Regions from separate parts of the Nocardiopsis sediminis genome, predicted to be linked through region 1. Evidence: predicted binding sites of a transcription regulator. Region 1 holds the regulator's gene; each other region holds the start of a gene.
What was found. Region 1 encodes LexA, which represses DNA repair genes until DNA is damaged. Its sites were predicted from a motif close to TCGAACANNTGTTCGA; they were not measured.
Positions count from the first base shown of each region.

Region 2: the regulator LexA is predicted to act here: its motif matches at 2,516-2,531, upstream of ACFOVU_RS25375 (DUF6504 family protein).
Region 3: the regulator LexA is predicted to act here: its motif matches at 2,315-2,330, upstream of ACFOVU_RS20780 (DUF6504 family protein).

Region 1 is NZ_JBHSBH010000015.1:501,770-506,762, forward strand. It holds gene ACFOVU_RS24760 (vitamin B12-dependent ribonucleotide reductase) at 1-693, opposite strand, end outside; gene nrdR (transcriptional regulator NrdR) at 802-1,281, opposite strand; gene ACFOVU_RS24770 (LysM peptidoglycan-binding domain-containing protein) at 1,735-2,250, opposite strand; gene lexA (transcriptional repressor LexA) at 2,513-3,283, shown strand; gene ACFOVU_RS24780 (alpha/beta hydrolase) at 3,470-4,546, shown strand; gene ACFOVU_RS24785 (MMPL family transporter) at 4,591-4,993, opposite strand, start outside.
Region 2 is NZ_JBHSBH010000015.1:641,774-646,766, forward strand. It holds gene ACFOVU_RS25365 (amidase) at 1-566, shown strand, start outside; gene ACFOVU_RS25370 (APC family permease) at 769-2,157, shown strand; gene ACFOVU_RS25375 (DUF6504 family protein) at 2,170-2,442, opposite strand; gene ACFOVU_RS25380 (protein kinase domain-containing protein) at 2,705-4,954, shown strand.
Region 3 is NZ_JBHSBH010000013.1:128,782-133,774, forward strand. It holds gene ACFOVU_RS20770 (sensor histidine kinase) at 1-1,249, opposite strand, end outside; gene ACFOVU_RS20775 (response regulator transcription factor) at 1,253-1,933, opposite strand; gene ACFOVU_RS20780 (DUF6504 family protein) at 2,033-2,302, opposite strand; gene ACFOVU_RS20785 (TetR/AcrR family transcriptional regulator) at 2,584-3,207, shown strand; gene ACFOVU_RS20790 (DivIVA domain-containing protein) at 3,298-4,086, opposite strand; gene ACFOVU_RS20795 (DivIVA domain-containing protein) at 4,091-4,771, opposite strand; gene ACFOVU_RS20800 (hypothetical protein) at 4,860-4,993, opposite strand, start outside.

The DNA of each region.
Region 1 (4,993 bases):
GCGGCGGGTGGCGCCGCCGGACTTGATGGTGCCCGCCGAGGCGTCGGCGCCGCGCATGAAGGACACCGGGCCCGATGCGGTGCCGCCGGAGGAGAGCAGCTCCTTGCTGGAGCGGATGCGCGACAGGTTGACCCCCGCGCCGGATCCGCCCTTGAAGATGATCCCCTCCTCCTTGTACCAGTCGAGGATCGACTCCATGGTGTCGTCGACCGACAGGATGAAGCAGGCCGAGACCTGCTGGCGGGAGGTGGTGCCGACGTTGAACCAGACCGGGGAGTTGAAGCTGAAGAGCTGGTTGACCAGGGCGTGCTTCAGCTCGTGGTCGAAGATCTCGGCGTCCTCGTCGGAGGCGAAGTAGCCGTTGGCCCGGCCGGTCTCGGTGTACATGCCGGCCACGCGGTCGACGAGCTGCTTGAGGCTCCACTCGCGCCCGGGGGTGCCGTGCGCGCCGCGGAAGTACTTGCTGGCGACGATCTGGGTGGCGTTCATCGACCACGACGCGGGGAACTCGACGCCCCGCTGCTCGAAGTTGACCGAGCCGTCGCGCCAGTTCGTCATGACCACGTCGCGGCGCTCCCACTCGAGCGCGTCATACGGGTGCACGCCCGGAGTGGTGAAGATCCGCGCCACTTTCAGGCCCTTGCGCCGGCCCCTGCCCTTGCGCTGATCCGACGCCCCGGTTGTCTCCGTCATGTCGCTCCCCCTGTACTCGTCACATACCCAACACACGCCCCCGCTTTCACACGTAACGGGTGGCGGTTCATTCCTCATCGCGCCACGGGCCTCTCGACCGGCCCGGCGCTACCCCTGTGGAGCGTCCCCCTGGGCGACACCGGCCCGGTCGGCCCGGAGGGTGGCGATCTCGTTCTCGAAGTCCGCAAGCGACTCGAACCCGCGGTAGACCGAGGCGAAGTGGAGGTAGGCCACCTCGTCGAGGTCGCGCAGCGGCCCCAGGATCGCCAGCCCGATCTCATGGGCGGGGATCTCGGCCATCCCGCGGCACCGGATCTCCTCCTCGACCTGCTGGCCCAGCTTGGCGAGCGCGTCCTCGGTGACCGGGCGCCCCTGGCAGGCGCGCCGCACCCCGGCGACGATCTTGGTGCGGGAGAACGGCTCGGTCACGCCGGAGCGCTTGGCGACCATGAGCAGCACGGTCTCCTGGGTGGTGAACCGGCGTCCGCATTCGGCGCAGGTCCGGCGGCGGCGGATCGCGGCTCCGTCCTCGGTGGACCGGCTGTCGATGACGCGGGTGTCAGGATGACGGCAGAACGGACAGTGCATGTCGGCGCGCCCTCCCCAGGATCTGCATCTTCGGCATCGGTCGCCATCTCCGCGCAGCGGTCTCGGGCCTGCCCGTGGTCATCCGGGCAGCCCTGGTCATGTCCTCGCACCCCCACCGGACCGGTGGTACCGGGGGATCCGGAAGCACGGCAAGAACGGATACCTACTAAAGCACAAGTTCTGGGCCGCTTGTTCCGGGCGAGCACTAGATGTTGTGGTCAACTTATGACCGTCGCGATGGGGTGCGCAAGTCCCGCCACACGTGACACGGACCTCCACCCAGGTCACACGGGCCAAACCCGGATCAGGACCGGGCGTGTCGCGCACAGGCGGGCCGCCGACGCGAACGGGACCGCAGGCCCCCCGCCATGCGACACGCCGGGCGCGACGGATCGCGGTCCCGGCGTGGGCAGGTACGACCTGCGGGAATGTGCGCCTCGGCGCGGTGTGGGATCAGGGGAGGACGAGCTCCTGCCCGGGCTCCAGCTCTGGGCTCGACAGCTCGTTGATCCGCACGATCTCGTGCACGGTCCGACGGGGATCGTCACCGGGCCGGACCCGCTCGGCGATCCCCCACAGCGTATCGCCATCGCGGACGACGACGGTCGAGGACGAGGCGGGCAGGAAGGCGGATTGCGTGGGCGCGCCGGAGGCGGAGGCCCCGGCCGCGACGGCTGTCAGGAAGAAGACGGAGAGCACACCGGTTGCGGTGGCGGATGCGGTGGAGACGAGGACCACACGGCCGCGGCGGGTGAGGCGGGTCCACCCGCGTCTGACGACCGCGGGCAGGATCCCCGGCGCGACGGCGCAGTCGAGGTCGGGCAGATCGGGCGGGCCGGCCGCCATGCGCGCGCCGGCGGCCGCCGGACGGGCGGCGAACTTCACGGGTGCGGTGCGCCACTCGGGAATCTCCTGCGCCCAGTCGAACAGGACGGGACCCCGGGGCCGCAACACGGACGGTTCGGACATGACCCCCACTTTCGAACGCCGGTGCTTTCGAACCGGCGTTCGACTATTACCGCATCTCGGCGATTTTTTCATCACCGTCTCGAACGTTTGTTTGATATTGCCCAGCGTAGGCACTACCGTTGGACATGTTTCACTGCGGTATCGGCGACAGGCCGCTACCGCTGTCAGACGGGTCGACGGGGCGACCCCGCGGGCGCGGGGATCATCCTGACGATGCTCGAACACCCCACGCCCAGAACACCGACCGCCGAGGAGGCCGGCCGTGCCGGAGGAGAACCACGGAACGCAGGAACCTCACGCGGGCGGGACATCCGTCGCCGCGCTCCGGTCCGCCACCACGCAGTCTCCAGGTGCGGGGGATCCCGCGGCCGCTACGGACAATGGTGCGCCGAAATTGACGGCCCGTCAGCAGAGCGTGCTGAACTGCATCCACCGTTTCGTGCGGCAGCGGGGGTACCCACCGTCCATCCGGGAAATCGGCGACGCGGTGGGCCTGTCGAGCCCCTCCAGTGTCGCGCACCAACTGAAGGTGTTGCAACGCAAGGGCTATCTTCACCGCGATCCGAATCGCCCACGAGCGGTCGAAATTCGCATACCCGGACAGCCCACGGTGCGCTCCTGGGACCACCTCGACGACCAGCCCCGGGCCGACGGCACCCGCGCCACCGACGTCCCCGTCGTGGGCCGCATCGCAGCGGGCGGCCCGATCCTGGCCGAGGAGGCCATCGAGGACGTCCTGACCCTGCCCAAGCAGCTCGTCGGCGAGGGCCGGCTGTTCATGCTGAACGTGGTCGGCGACTCCATGATCGACGCCGCCATCACCGACGGTGACCTGGTCGTCGTCCGCCAGCAGCCCGAGGCCAACAACGGCGACATCGTCGCGGCCCTGCTCGACGACGAGGCCACCGTGAAGGCGTTCAAGCGCGACGGCGACCACGTGTGGCTGCTCCCGCGCAACGACGCCTACGAGCCCATCAACGGCGACGAAGCCACCATCCTGGGCAAAGTGGTCGCCGTTCTCCGGCGCATCTGAGGTCTAACGTCCTGCGCGATAACGACTTCACCACGCTTTGGAACGGGCCCGTGATCTTCATTGAAGATCACGGGCCTTTTCCCGTTTCGACGCCGAACGGTTATCGGTGATGACGACGCTCCGCTGAATGGGCTCCGCCTGAAAGTGTCCGGAGGCCTGGCCCGAATCACCCCCTACGGTAGGACCATGCCCTTCGCCCCCGCCGCTGTGCGCGCCGCCGCCCTGTCCGCCGCCGTGGTCCTGGCCGCCTCGGCGTGCTCCGGGCAGCGGCAGGAACCCGCCGGGCCTCCGGAGCGCCCGGGCGTCACCCCCGCAGAGCGCGACGTGAGCTTCGACAGCGGCCCCGACACCGTCCACGGGACCTTCGCCCTGCCGCCCGGAGCCCAGGGCCGGGTGCCCGGGGCCCTGATCATCTCCGGCAGCGGACCCACCGACCGCGACGGCGACAACCCCGCTCGCCCCGATGCCGGCACCAACGAGAACTTCGCCCGCCTGCTCGCCGACGCCGGCGTGGCCTCGCTGCGCTACGACAAGCTCGGCAGCGGCGAGACCGGCATGGGCGCGCGCGACGAGGACGACCCGGTGGGCTATGACGTCTTCGAGGCGGAGATGGCCGACGCCTACGCCCACCTCGCCGCGCAGCCGGAGGTGGACCCCGGCCGGCTGCTGGTGCTGGGCCACAGCGAGGGCGCGCTGTTCGCCCTGCGCGCCCCGGGCGCCGTCCGCGACCACCCCCCGGTGGCGCTGGTGCTCGCCGCCCCGCCCGGCGGCCGCTACCTCGACACGGTCGACCGCCAGCTGACCGACCAGATCCGGCTCCAGGAGGGCGCGGGCGCGCTGGAGGCGGCCGATGCCACCCGGGTGCTCTCCAATGCCCGGTCCGCGATCGCGCTGATCCGTGCGGGCGAGCGGCCCGATCAGGACCCCGTCCCCGAGCTGGGCGGCCTGTTCGACCCCTCCGTCGCCCCGTTCCTGCACCGGATCGACGCGATGGACCCGGTCGACCTGGCCGGAGACCTCCCCCGCGGCGTCGAGACGCTCGTCCTGTGGGGCACGGCCGACTCCCAGATCGCACGCGACGACGTGGACCGCCTCATGACCGGGCTGCCCGGCGCCGAGCGGGCCGACATCGAGGGCGCCGACCACGTGTTCCGCGCCTATGACGACGCCCCCGGAGCCGAGGTCCTGGACTCCCAGCGCGCGTTCTCCCCCGAGGTCGGGCCGGCCCTCTCCGCGTTCCTGGACTCCGCCGTGCGCCCCTAGCGCTCCCGGTCCCCGCGCCGTCCCGCCGCGCGGCGGGACGGCGCTCAGGCGGGCGTGGGGGTGCGCCCGGCCTCCTCGGCGGTGCGGGCGTCCTCCTCCGGGCCCGCCGAGGGCTCGACGACGTCGATCCGGCGGTGCAGAGCCGCGAGCGGGCCGGGCAGCCACCAGTTGGCGGTGCCCATGAGCCGCATGGCCGCCGGGACGAGCACGGCCCGCACCAGGGTGGCGTCGATGACGACGGCCGCCAGCAGGCCGATGCCCACGGTTGCGACCAGCAGCACGTCCGCGGTGGCCATGGCGCCCATGACCACCACCAGCAGCAGCGCCGCCCGGGTGATGAGGCCGGAGGTGCGCTGCATCCCCGCCGCGACGGCGGCCCGGTTGTCGCCCCGGCGCAGCCACTCCTCGCGGACCCGCCCCAGCAGGAACACCTCGTAGTCCATCGAC
Region 2 (4,993 bases), 140 kb from region 1:
TGGAGCCGCAGCTGTCGGTGTTCACCGGCCTGGGCTGTGAGGTCACCGAGGACGCCCCCGACCTCAGCGGCGCCGAGGAGGTGTTCCGCACGCTGCGCGCCTGGCAGTTCGCGAGCAAGTTCGGGCCGCTCCTGGAGACCGACCGCGACCGCCTCAAGCCCAGCATCGTGTGGAACACCGAGGCCGGGCTCGCCCTCACGGGCGACGACCTCTCCCGCGCCGAGCGGCTGCACACCGCGATCTTCCACCGGACGCGCGCGTTCTTCGAGCGCTACGACGTCCTGCTGCTGCCGGTCAGCCAGGTGGTCCCCTTCGACGCCGACCTGGAGTACCCCGCCGACATCGACGGGGTCGCCCAGGAGACCTACCTGGACTGGATGCGCTCGTCCTACCTGATCACCGTCACCGGCAGCCCCGCGCTGTCGGTGCCCGCGGGGTTCACCCCCGGCGGGCTTCCCGTGGGCCTTCAGATCGTGGGCCCGCAGTTGGCCGAGCGGCGGGTGCTGGAGGTGGGCCACGCCTTCGAGCAGGCCACCGGCTTCGGCCTGCGGCGCCCCCCTCTGTAGGGGGCGGCGGCGCCGCGGTGATTCCGGGAGATCACCCCGCCGGGTCGGATCGGTGAATTTCCCGATCGTGCGCAATTCGGGATCAACAGGGGGATTCCCTTTTGATGATCTCCGGGGCACGCTGAACCCCTGCACGTCCGCACCCCCATGTGGAGGCCCCGTGAGTTCGAGCACGCAGGAACCACAGCAGGAACAGGGGTTCATGCGTGTCCTGGGCCGCTGGGACATCCTCGCCCTGGCGTTCGGCGCGATGATCGGCTTCGGCTGGGTCGTCCTCACCGGCGAGTTCATCAACGCCGCCGGCAGCCTCGGATCGGCCCTCGCCTTCGTGATCGGCGGCGTGATCATCGCCCTGGTCGGCCTCACCTACGCCGAGCTGGTCGCCGCCATGCCCCAGGCCGGCGGCGAGCACCACTACGCGCTGCGCGCGCTGGGGTCGCGCGGCGCGTTCGTCGCGTCCTGGGCGATGGTCCTCGGCTACGTCTCCGTGGTGGCCTTCGAGGCCGTGGCCCTGCCGCAGACCGTGCTCTACCTGGCACCCGACATGCAGGTCGGCTACCTATGGACGGTGGCGGGCTATGAGGTCCACGCCAGCTGGGCCGCGGTCGGGATCGTCTCGGCGATCGCGATCACGGCGCTGAACTACATCGGGATCCGCCCGGCGAGCGTCTTCCAGACCGTCGCCGTGCTGTTCCTCCTGGCCGCCGGGGCCCTCCTGCTGGTGGGGTCGCTGACCGGCGGCTCCGCGACGGACATGCAGCCGCTGTTCACCGGCGGCGTCCCGGGGATCGTGACGGTCCTGGTCGCGGTGCCGTTCCTGTTCGTGGGCTTCGACGTGATCCCGCAGTCGGCGAGCGAGGTGAAGATCCCCTACCGGCAGGTGGGCCGGATCCTCGTGGTGTCGGTGGCCTGCGCCTCGGCCTGGTACATCCTGATCATGCTGACCGTGTCCTCGGGGCTGGCGCCCGAGGTGCTGGCGCAGTCCGAACTCGCCTCGGCCGACTCCATGACCGAGCTGTGGGGCAGCAGGGCCATGGGCCAGCTGCTCGTTCTCGGCGGCATCGCGGGGATCGTGACCAGCTGGAACGCGTTCCTCATCGGCGCCAGCCGGCTGCTGTACGCCATGGCCGTGTCGCGGATGATCCCGGCCTGGTTCGGCCGCCTGCACCCCCGGTTCCGCACGCCGGGCAACGCGGTGCTGTTCATCGGGGCGCTGTCGGTCATCGCCCCGCTCTTCGGCCAGCCCATGCTCGTCTGGCTGGTCAACGCCGGGGGCATCAACATCGTGGTCGCCTACCTGATGGTCGCCCTGTCGTTCCTGGTGCTGCGCCGCCGCGAACCCGGCATGGCACGCCCGTTCCGCACCCCGGCGGGCACCGTGGTCGGGGCGCTCGCGGTCGCGGCCAGTATCGGCCTGGGCGTGCTGTACCTGCCCGGCATGCCGGCGGCGCTGACGTGGCCCTACGAGTGGGGGATCATCGGGCTGTGGTGGGTGCTGGGCGCCGCCTACCTGCTGCGCATGCCCGGTGTGGGCCCCGGCGCCGACGCCGAGGCGCGGCTGATCGGCGCGGTCGAACAGCGCCGGTCCTGAGGGCCCCGAGGGTCAGTCCCAGACCCGTGCCAGGGTCCAGGAGCCGGTGAGCGAATCGTGCCGGAGCTCGTAGACCCCGCGTGAGACGTCCTGGGAGCCCGCCTCGACCCGCCAGTAGGTGCGCTGGGGCAGGCGGTCCTCGGCGTGGGGCGCCCAGTCGGCGCGCAGGGTGACCCAGTGGTCGATGATCCGGCGGACCACATAGATGCGCCCCTCCCAGGTGAAGCGCACGGGCCGGCCGTCCTGCTCGGCCACCGTGATCTGCACGCCGAAGATGCGCCCCACCCGCGGGCCTCCCTCACCATCGCCGGTCGGCGCGCACGCCGAGCGGGACCCGCGGGGAAGGGCAGGCCGAAATTCGAACACGTGTTCCCATTCTATCCCAGGCGGGCAACCCGCTGGAAGCGCGGCATCAGCGCACGTGTCTAGAATCGTGGCGACCCTCCCTTACATGGCGTACCTCCGGCGGCGTCCGCACCCTCCGCGCCTCGGCCCCCGATACGCCATGAGGCGCGAATGACGCGACCCCGCAAAGGAACCCAGCACTGTGACGCCAAACGGGCACGAGAGCGCCAAGCCCCTCCGGACCGGCGACCCCCGCGAACTCGGCAACTACCGGATCGAGGGGCGCCTGGGCCGCGGCGGCATGGGCACCGTGTACCTGGCCCGCGACGCATCGGACCGCCTCGTCGCGGTCAAGCTGATCCACCCCGATCTGAGCGACGACGAGGACTTCCGCCGCCGGTTCGCGCGCGAGGTCGCCTCCGCCCGCAAGGTCGCGCGGTTCTCCACGGCGGGGGTCCTGGACGCGCGCCTCGACGGCGATCCGCTGTTCATCGTGTCGGAGTACGTGCCGGGCCCCAACCTCTCCCAGGCCATCACCACCGACGGCCCGATGCTCGGCGGCACGCTCGACAGCCTCGCCATGGGCGTGGCCGCCGCCCTGGTCGCCATCCACCGGGCGGGCGTCGTCCACCGCGACCTCAAGCCCGCGAACGTCCTGCTGTCGGCGGTGGGCCCCAAGGTGATCGACTTCGGGATCGCCCGCGCCCTGGACGACGACAGCGCCGTCACCCGCTCCAGCCAGCTCATGGGGACCCCCGCCTACCTCGCCCCCGAACTCGTCCTCGGCAACGACGTCACGCCGGCCTCCGACATCTTCTCCTGGGGCTGCCTGGTCGCCTACGCCGGCATCGGCAAGGCCCCCTTCGACGCCCCGTCGGTGCCCGCCGTCCTGCACCGCATCAGCTCGATGCAGCCCGGCCTCGAGGGCCTCGACCCCGGCCTGGAGCCGCTGGTGCGGCAGGCGCTGGCGAAGGACCCCGCCGACCGCCCCACCGCCCAGCAGCTGCTGAACCGGCTCGTCGGCCAGGACGACCCCGCTGATTCGACCGTCGACCGGTCCGTCGTGCGGTCGTGGACCCCGCCGTCCACCGCCCGGCCCACCGGGCTCTCGGGGGCCGCCGCCGGTGCCGCTGCCGCGGGAGCCGGCGCGGCAGCGGGCGCCCTGGCGGGGGCCGAAGCCGCTCCGGACCCCGGCGCCACCCCCGTGACCGGCCCCCCGGCCGGTCCCGGTGCGGCGCCCACCGGCCCTCCCCCGCCGCCGACCGGCGGGCAGGTTCCGCCCACCCGCCCCATGGAGGGGCAGGCGCCGATGCCGCCCTCGGGCGGCTATCCCTCGGCGGCGGGCCAGACCCCATCGGGGCCGCAGCCGGCCTACGGCCCGCCACAGCCCGGCCCCGGCGTCGTCTCCGGGAACGGGCCCTACGGCTCTGCGCCGGGGGCGCAGCCCGCGTATCCGCCCACGGGAGGACAGGCCCCGTACCCGCCCACCGGAGGGCAGGTCCCCTACGCGCCGACCGCAGCGCAGGTCCCCCTCCACGGCGGACCGCCCCACGGCCTCGGGCACATGGGCCCGGGCGGCCCGTTCGGCCACGGCCCCGCCGGCCCCAACGGTCCGGGCACTCCCGGGGACGGGTCACCGTCGTCCCCGCGGCGCCGCACCACCGCCATGGGCATCGGCGCGGGCGCGGTCGTCCTGGCGGTCGTCGCCGCGATCGGCGCGGTCCGGCTCTTCGGCGACGGGCCGCCCGAGGGCACCAGCATCTTCCAGGACGACTTCGCCGTGGTCGGGGAGTGGGAAGGACTGGACGAGTACGACCCCAGCGACACCACCTCGGGCGGCGGCTATGACGACGAACAGCTCCTCCTCATCGTGCAGAGCGACTCCGATCAGCCCAGCCGCGGCGAGTGGGCCCCGTTCGAGGCCGAGATCCCCGAGAACGTCTCGGTGAGCGCCGACGTCCAGGTGCGCTCCGGACAGCCCTATGGGCAGTTCGGTGTCCGCTGCTTCCGGCAGGAGGACGACGACACGGACGTGGTGACCATGTACGAAGGGCTCGTCCGGATCGACGGCGAGGGTGCCGAGCTCAGGCGGATGGGGGGTCAGGAGAACGGGTCGGTGATGGCCAGTGCCGACTCCGTCCCCGGATTCGCCGCGACCGGCGACCGCGACGAGGAACCCGCGGTCAACACCGTCACCATGACCTGCGAGGCCGACCGCAGGGCCGACACCATGACCCTCAACCTCTACGTCAACGGCCGTCACGTCCTGGAGGCCGTCGACGACCGGCTGCTGCCCGACGACGCCGAGGAGCCGCGCATGGTCGGCGTCGTGGCCAAGCGCGGCGCGGGCGGCGGCGACAACACCGCGATCGCCTTCGACGACTTCCGCCTCGACGAGCTCCCCGCCGCCGACGGCGAGCCCCCCGCCTCCGGGCGATCGGACGACTCCTAGGCTGGTCGGCGGCGGGCCCGGCGGCCCGCCGCCGAGCAC
Region 3 (4,993 bases), on a different contig from region 1:
CGTTCTGGTGCTTGGGCGACCGCCAGAACCGGCGCAGAGCCTCCTCGCGCTCCTCGCGGTCGAGCCCGATGCCGTCGTCGCTGACGTGCAGGTCGACCATCTCGCCCTCCGCCGCACGCAGCACGACCCGCTCTCCCCCCGACAGCCGGATCGCGTTCGCGACCAGCTCGTCGAGGACGCTGCCCAGCCCGCCGGGTGGCTCCAGCAGCCGGATCCCCGCCGGCACCCGCGCCTCCACGGCCACCCCGCGCTCCGCGCCCAGGGCGCGCCACCGCTCCAGCCGGGTGCCGAGCACGAGGTCCAGCTCGACGGGCTCGGCGTCGCTGAAGCTCTCCAGCCGCGTGGCGGCCAGCAGGTGGTTGAGCATCCGGTTCATCGCCTTGAGCTCCTCCACCGCGTCGTCGTGGACCTCGCGGGCCTCCTCGTCGCGCAGGAACGGCCGCAGGTTCTCCACCGCCAGGCGCAGGCTGGTGAGCGGGTTGCGCAGCTGGTGGGAGGCGTCGGAGACGAACGCCCGCTGCCGGTGCAGGGCCCGCTCGACCACGTCGACCATGGCGTTGAACGACGCGGCCAGGCGCCGCAGCTCCGGCGGCCCGCCGGCCTCGTCGGCGCGCACGGTGAGGTCGCCGTGGGCGACGCGCGCGGTCGCGTCGTCGAGCCGGTGCACCGGGCGCAGCACCCAGCGCGACACCGGCCAGGTCACCGCGGCCAGGCCGGTCAGCGGCACCAGGCCCAGCAGCGCCATCCACCCCCAGCTGGCGAGCACCGACGTGCGCAGGTGCCCGGTGTCCGACGCGGCCACGACCACCCCCTCGACCTCGCTGTCCCGCCCCACCGGCTCGGCGAGGATCAGCGGGCGGTCGTCCCACGGCCACAGCGCGGTCGGGGGCTCCGGGCGGAACCCGGCGAGCGCGTCGTCGACGACGCGCCGGGTCCCGGCGTCCTCCAGGTACGTGAGGAGCTCGCCCTGCCCGCTGGAGCCGATCACGACCCGGCCCGAGGGGTCGAGCAGCGCCACCGGGAAGCCGTAGAGGTCCTCGTAGCGCTCCAGCTCCATGCGCAGCGCCTCGGTCCGGCCGGTCTCCAGAGCGGTGTCGGCCAGCGACGCGAACCGGCCGATGTCGTTCAGCCGGTCGACGTAGACCTCCCCGGTCTGCTGCTGGGCCACCAGCGTCGCCAGCGGCACGCCCAGCGCGGCCACCAGCACGAACGCCAGAGGGAGCAGGATGACCAGCAGCCGCTGTTGCACGCGCTACTCCGGCCCGGTCCTGACGTGCAGCCGGTAGCCCACCCCGCGTGCGGTGTGGATGCGCAGGTCGCCGCCGAGCTTGCCGCGCAGCGCCGCGATGTGGGTGTCGAGGGTGCGTGAGGACGCCTCCCAGCCGACCCCCCACACCTGGTCCAGGATGACGTCGCGGCCGACGACCGCCGGAGCCCGCTGCGCCAGCAGCGCGAGCAGGTCGAACTCTTTGCGGGTGAGGGACAGCGGCACGCCGTCCACCTCGGCCTCCCGGGAGTTCAGGTCCATGCGCAGCGGCCCGAGCGTCAAAGGGGGCTCGCTGCGCTCGGCGGCCGACCGCGCCGCCCGGGTGCGGCGCAGCACCGCGTCGATGCGGGCGAGGAGTTCGGCGATGCCGAACGGTTTGACGACGTAGTCGTCGGCGCCGGCGCGCAGGCCGCGGACGCGTTCGCGCTCCTCGGCGCGGGCGGTCACCGCGATGATCGCGGTCTCGGAGCGCTCGCGCAGCCGGCGCAGCAGGTCGATGCCGTCGGCGTCGGGCAGCCCGAGGTCGAGCAGCACGACGTCGGGCTCCGGCGCGCGCAGGGCGTCGGCCGCCGAATTGACCCGGTTGACGTCGAAGGACGCGTTCCGAAGCGCGGTGACCAGACCTCGCGCGACCCGGTCGTCGTCTTCGACCACGAGAATGCGCATCGTCCGACATGGTAGAACGCGCCTGGTCGCATAGCCCCCACTCCGGGCCGCGCCCCTCCCGCGCGGCCCGGCCCCGCGGTCACGGGGCGGGGGCGGGCATCATCCCCATAGGCGGCGCATGGTCCAGTGCTCGGTGGCGGTGTCGAGCGTGATGTCGGCGATGCTGGGCCGGCCCTGGTCGGACTCGGCGGCGACCCGCACGAGCCGGATGTCGGTGCCGCCGGCGCCCGGGCCGCCGGGGGTGCCGTTCCCGGTGTTCCAGGTGCCGATGATCCGCCGGACGCGGTACATCCGCCCGCGCCAGGCGAAGAAGGCGGGGTGGCCGCCGGTGGTCGATCTGACGTCGATCCGTTCGTTGTAGAGACTCACCCCGGCATCCTATCGAACACAGGTTCGAATCAGGATCGGCCCCCGGGTGTCCCGGCATCGGACACCCTAGATCTTCGGGCCGGTGCGGCGCGGCACCACTTTGCGGCGCATCCTTGGTTCGACCTGGATGACCTGCGCTGATGGCCGGGATATCGGTGGACCGCGGAGCCCCGTCGGCGTGTCGCGCCCGGGGCGGCGGGCGCCCTCCGTCCGGCCGACCGGTATGCCTATTCTTGTGGGGCCGTAGGACACGGGGGCGGGGGGTGAGCGGGGAGGTGAGCGTGACCGGCGGACAAAACGCGGCGACCGGAGGGCCGGGGGCCGACGGGGAACGCGTGCCGGTGCCCGGCCGGCTGCTGGCGGCGGCCACCCGGCTCTTCGCCGAGCAGGGGTTCGAGCGCACCTCGGTGCAGGAGCTGGTCGACGCCGCCGGCGTCACCAAGGGCGCGATGTACCACTACTTCTCGTCCAAGGACGACCTGCTCTACGCCGTCTACCAGCGGCTGATGTCGCTCCAGATGCGCCGGCTCACCGAATTCGCCGCCGCACCCGGTCCCATCGCCGAGCGGGTGCGGGCCGCGGCCGCCGACCTCGTCCACACCACGGTGGACAACCTCGACGATGCGGTCATCTTCTACCGCTCCATGCACATGCTCTCCGCCGACCGCCAGGCCGCGGTGCGCAAGGAGCGCCGCCAGTACCACGAGCTCTTCCGCTCGATGATCGAGCAGGGCCGGAGCGAGGGGGTCTTCCGCTCCGACGTCCCCGCCGACATCGTCGCCACCCAGTACTTCGGCGCCGTCCACCACCTCGGCCGCTGGTACCGCCGCGACGGCGAGCTCGACGGCCCGGCGCTCGGCGAGCACTTCGCCGGCCTCCTCATGGCCGGGCTGCGCCCGGTCTGAGCCGGGCGGGGCATCGCCGGTCCGCGCGGGCTATGGCGCGGAGCCCGTCCACACCCTGTGGACGTGCCGCGGTAGCGGCATGCGCCGGCCTCAGCCGTGCTCGTAGCGGCGCAGCTCCTCGGCGAGCAGGTCCAGGAACGCGTCGACCTGCGCCGGGTCGTAGCCGGGCCGGGCGCGGGTGGTCGCGAACTGCACGCGTTCGACCTGGGTGGCGTTGAGCGGGGCGAGGTCGGGGCGCCCGTTCAGCAGCGCGCCGAGGGTGGCCTCGGCGCGGTCGAGGAACGTGTCGACCTCGTCCTCGTTGTACCCCGTGGTCAGCCGGGTGGTCGCGAACCGCTTGCGCCGCACGTCCTCCGGGGTCATGGGCGGACGGTCACCGCGCGGGACGGGCGGCGGGGGCGGGACCGCGCCGAAAGGGGGAAGGGCCGCGCCGCGGCCGGGTGGAGGCCCGCTGGGCGGAGCGGTGCGCGGGCCGGGCCCCGGGCCGGGACCAGGACCGGGGCCGCGTCCCTGGCCGGTGTGCTGGGGGCGGGGCGGGCCCGCAGGCCGGCCCGCGGGCGGAGGGCCCGGACGCGCTCCGGGCCCCGGCTCCCCGGGTTCGCCGCTCAGCCCGCGGGAGCGCAGGTCGGCCACGATGACGTCGAGGAACTCATCGACCTCGTCCTCGTTGTAGCCCGGGTTCAGCCGGGTGGTCCGGAACCGGGCCGCCTCGACCTCGGCGGCGGTGATGAGCGGGCCGGTGCGCGGGCCGCCCTGCAACGCCACGAGCGTGGCTTCGACCCGGTCCAGGAGGTGGTCGACGTCGTCCTCGTTGTAGCCCGGCCGCAGGCGCACCGTACGGAACGTCTTGTTGCTGATGTCCGAGGGAGTCAGGGGCATGCCTCTATTGTGCCGACCGAGCCGTTCCAGGGGAGGGCGTCCTCGGCAAAGTCAGCGGCCGCCCCTGGCCGCCGGGCGATCGGCGGGCATCGCCCGCGCGCTTCAGCGCCGCGCAGAGGTCGTCGACGAACGCGGTCACCTGGCCGCGGTCGAAGCCGCGCAGCACAACGGGCAGGTCCGCGCACCGCTCGCGCAGCTCCGCCGCCGTCGGGCCGGCCGCGACCCGGCCCCCTGCGCGGATGGCGGCGACCGCGTCCACCCCTTCGACCAGCAGGGCTTCGACCTCGTGCCGGTCGTAGCCGCGCAGGACGACGTCGAAGCGCGCCGCCGCGAGGTCGGGCCACGGCCCGTAGCCCGCCTCCTCCGCACCCGCTTCCGCCCCCGGGGCGCCGTCCCCGGCGGGGGATTGCAGTTCGGCGATCATCCGGGCCAGCGCGGAGTCGACCTGAGCGCGGTCGTAGCCGCGCCGGGCCACCCGCAGCGCGCCCGCTGCGGCCCGGGCGCGCCCGGCGACGGAGCCGTCGCCGGTGTCCGCGGTGCCGCGCCGGGCCGCCAGCGCGCGGGTGAGCCCTTCGACCAGGCGATCCACCTGGCGCCGGTCGTAGCCGCGCCGGGTGATCTCGAAAGAGGGCGAGCCGGGTGAGGAGCGCAGGAGGGAACCGAAAAGGGGGGATGATTCGCTCATACCGTCATTGTGCGGTATCGCCTGCGCGGCAAGGGATCCCGACCCTCCCATGTCGTGCGCGACCGGCCGGGGCCGGCCGCGCACGGGGTCACCTGGAGCCGATGTTGCGGACCGCGGCCTCGGTCCGGCCCCGGATCCCGTTGCGCACCTCGTCGCGATCGCGCTGCGCACGGGCGCGCTGGTTCGCCGGCGAGTTGCGCTCCCGGTTCCGCTTGGCCGCGG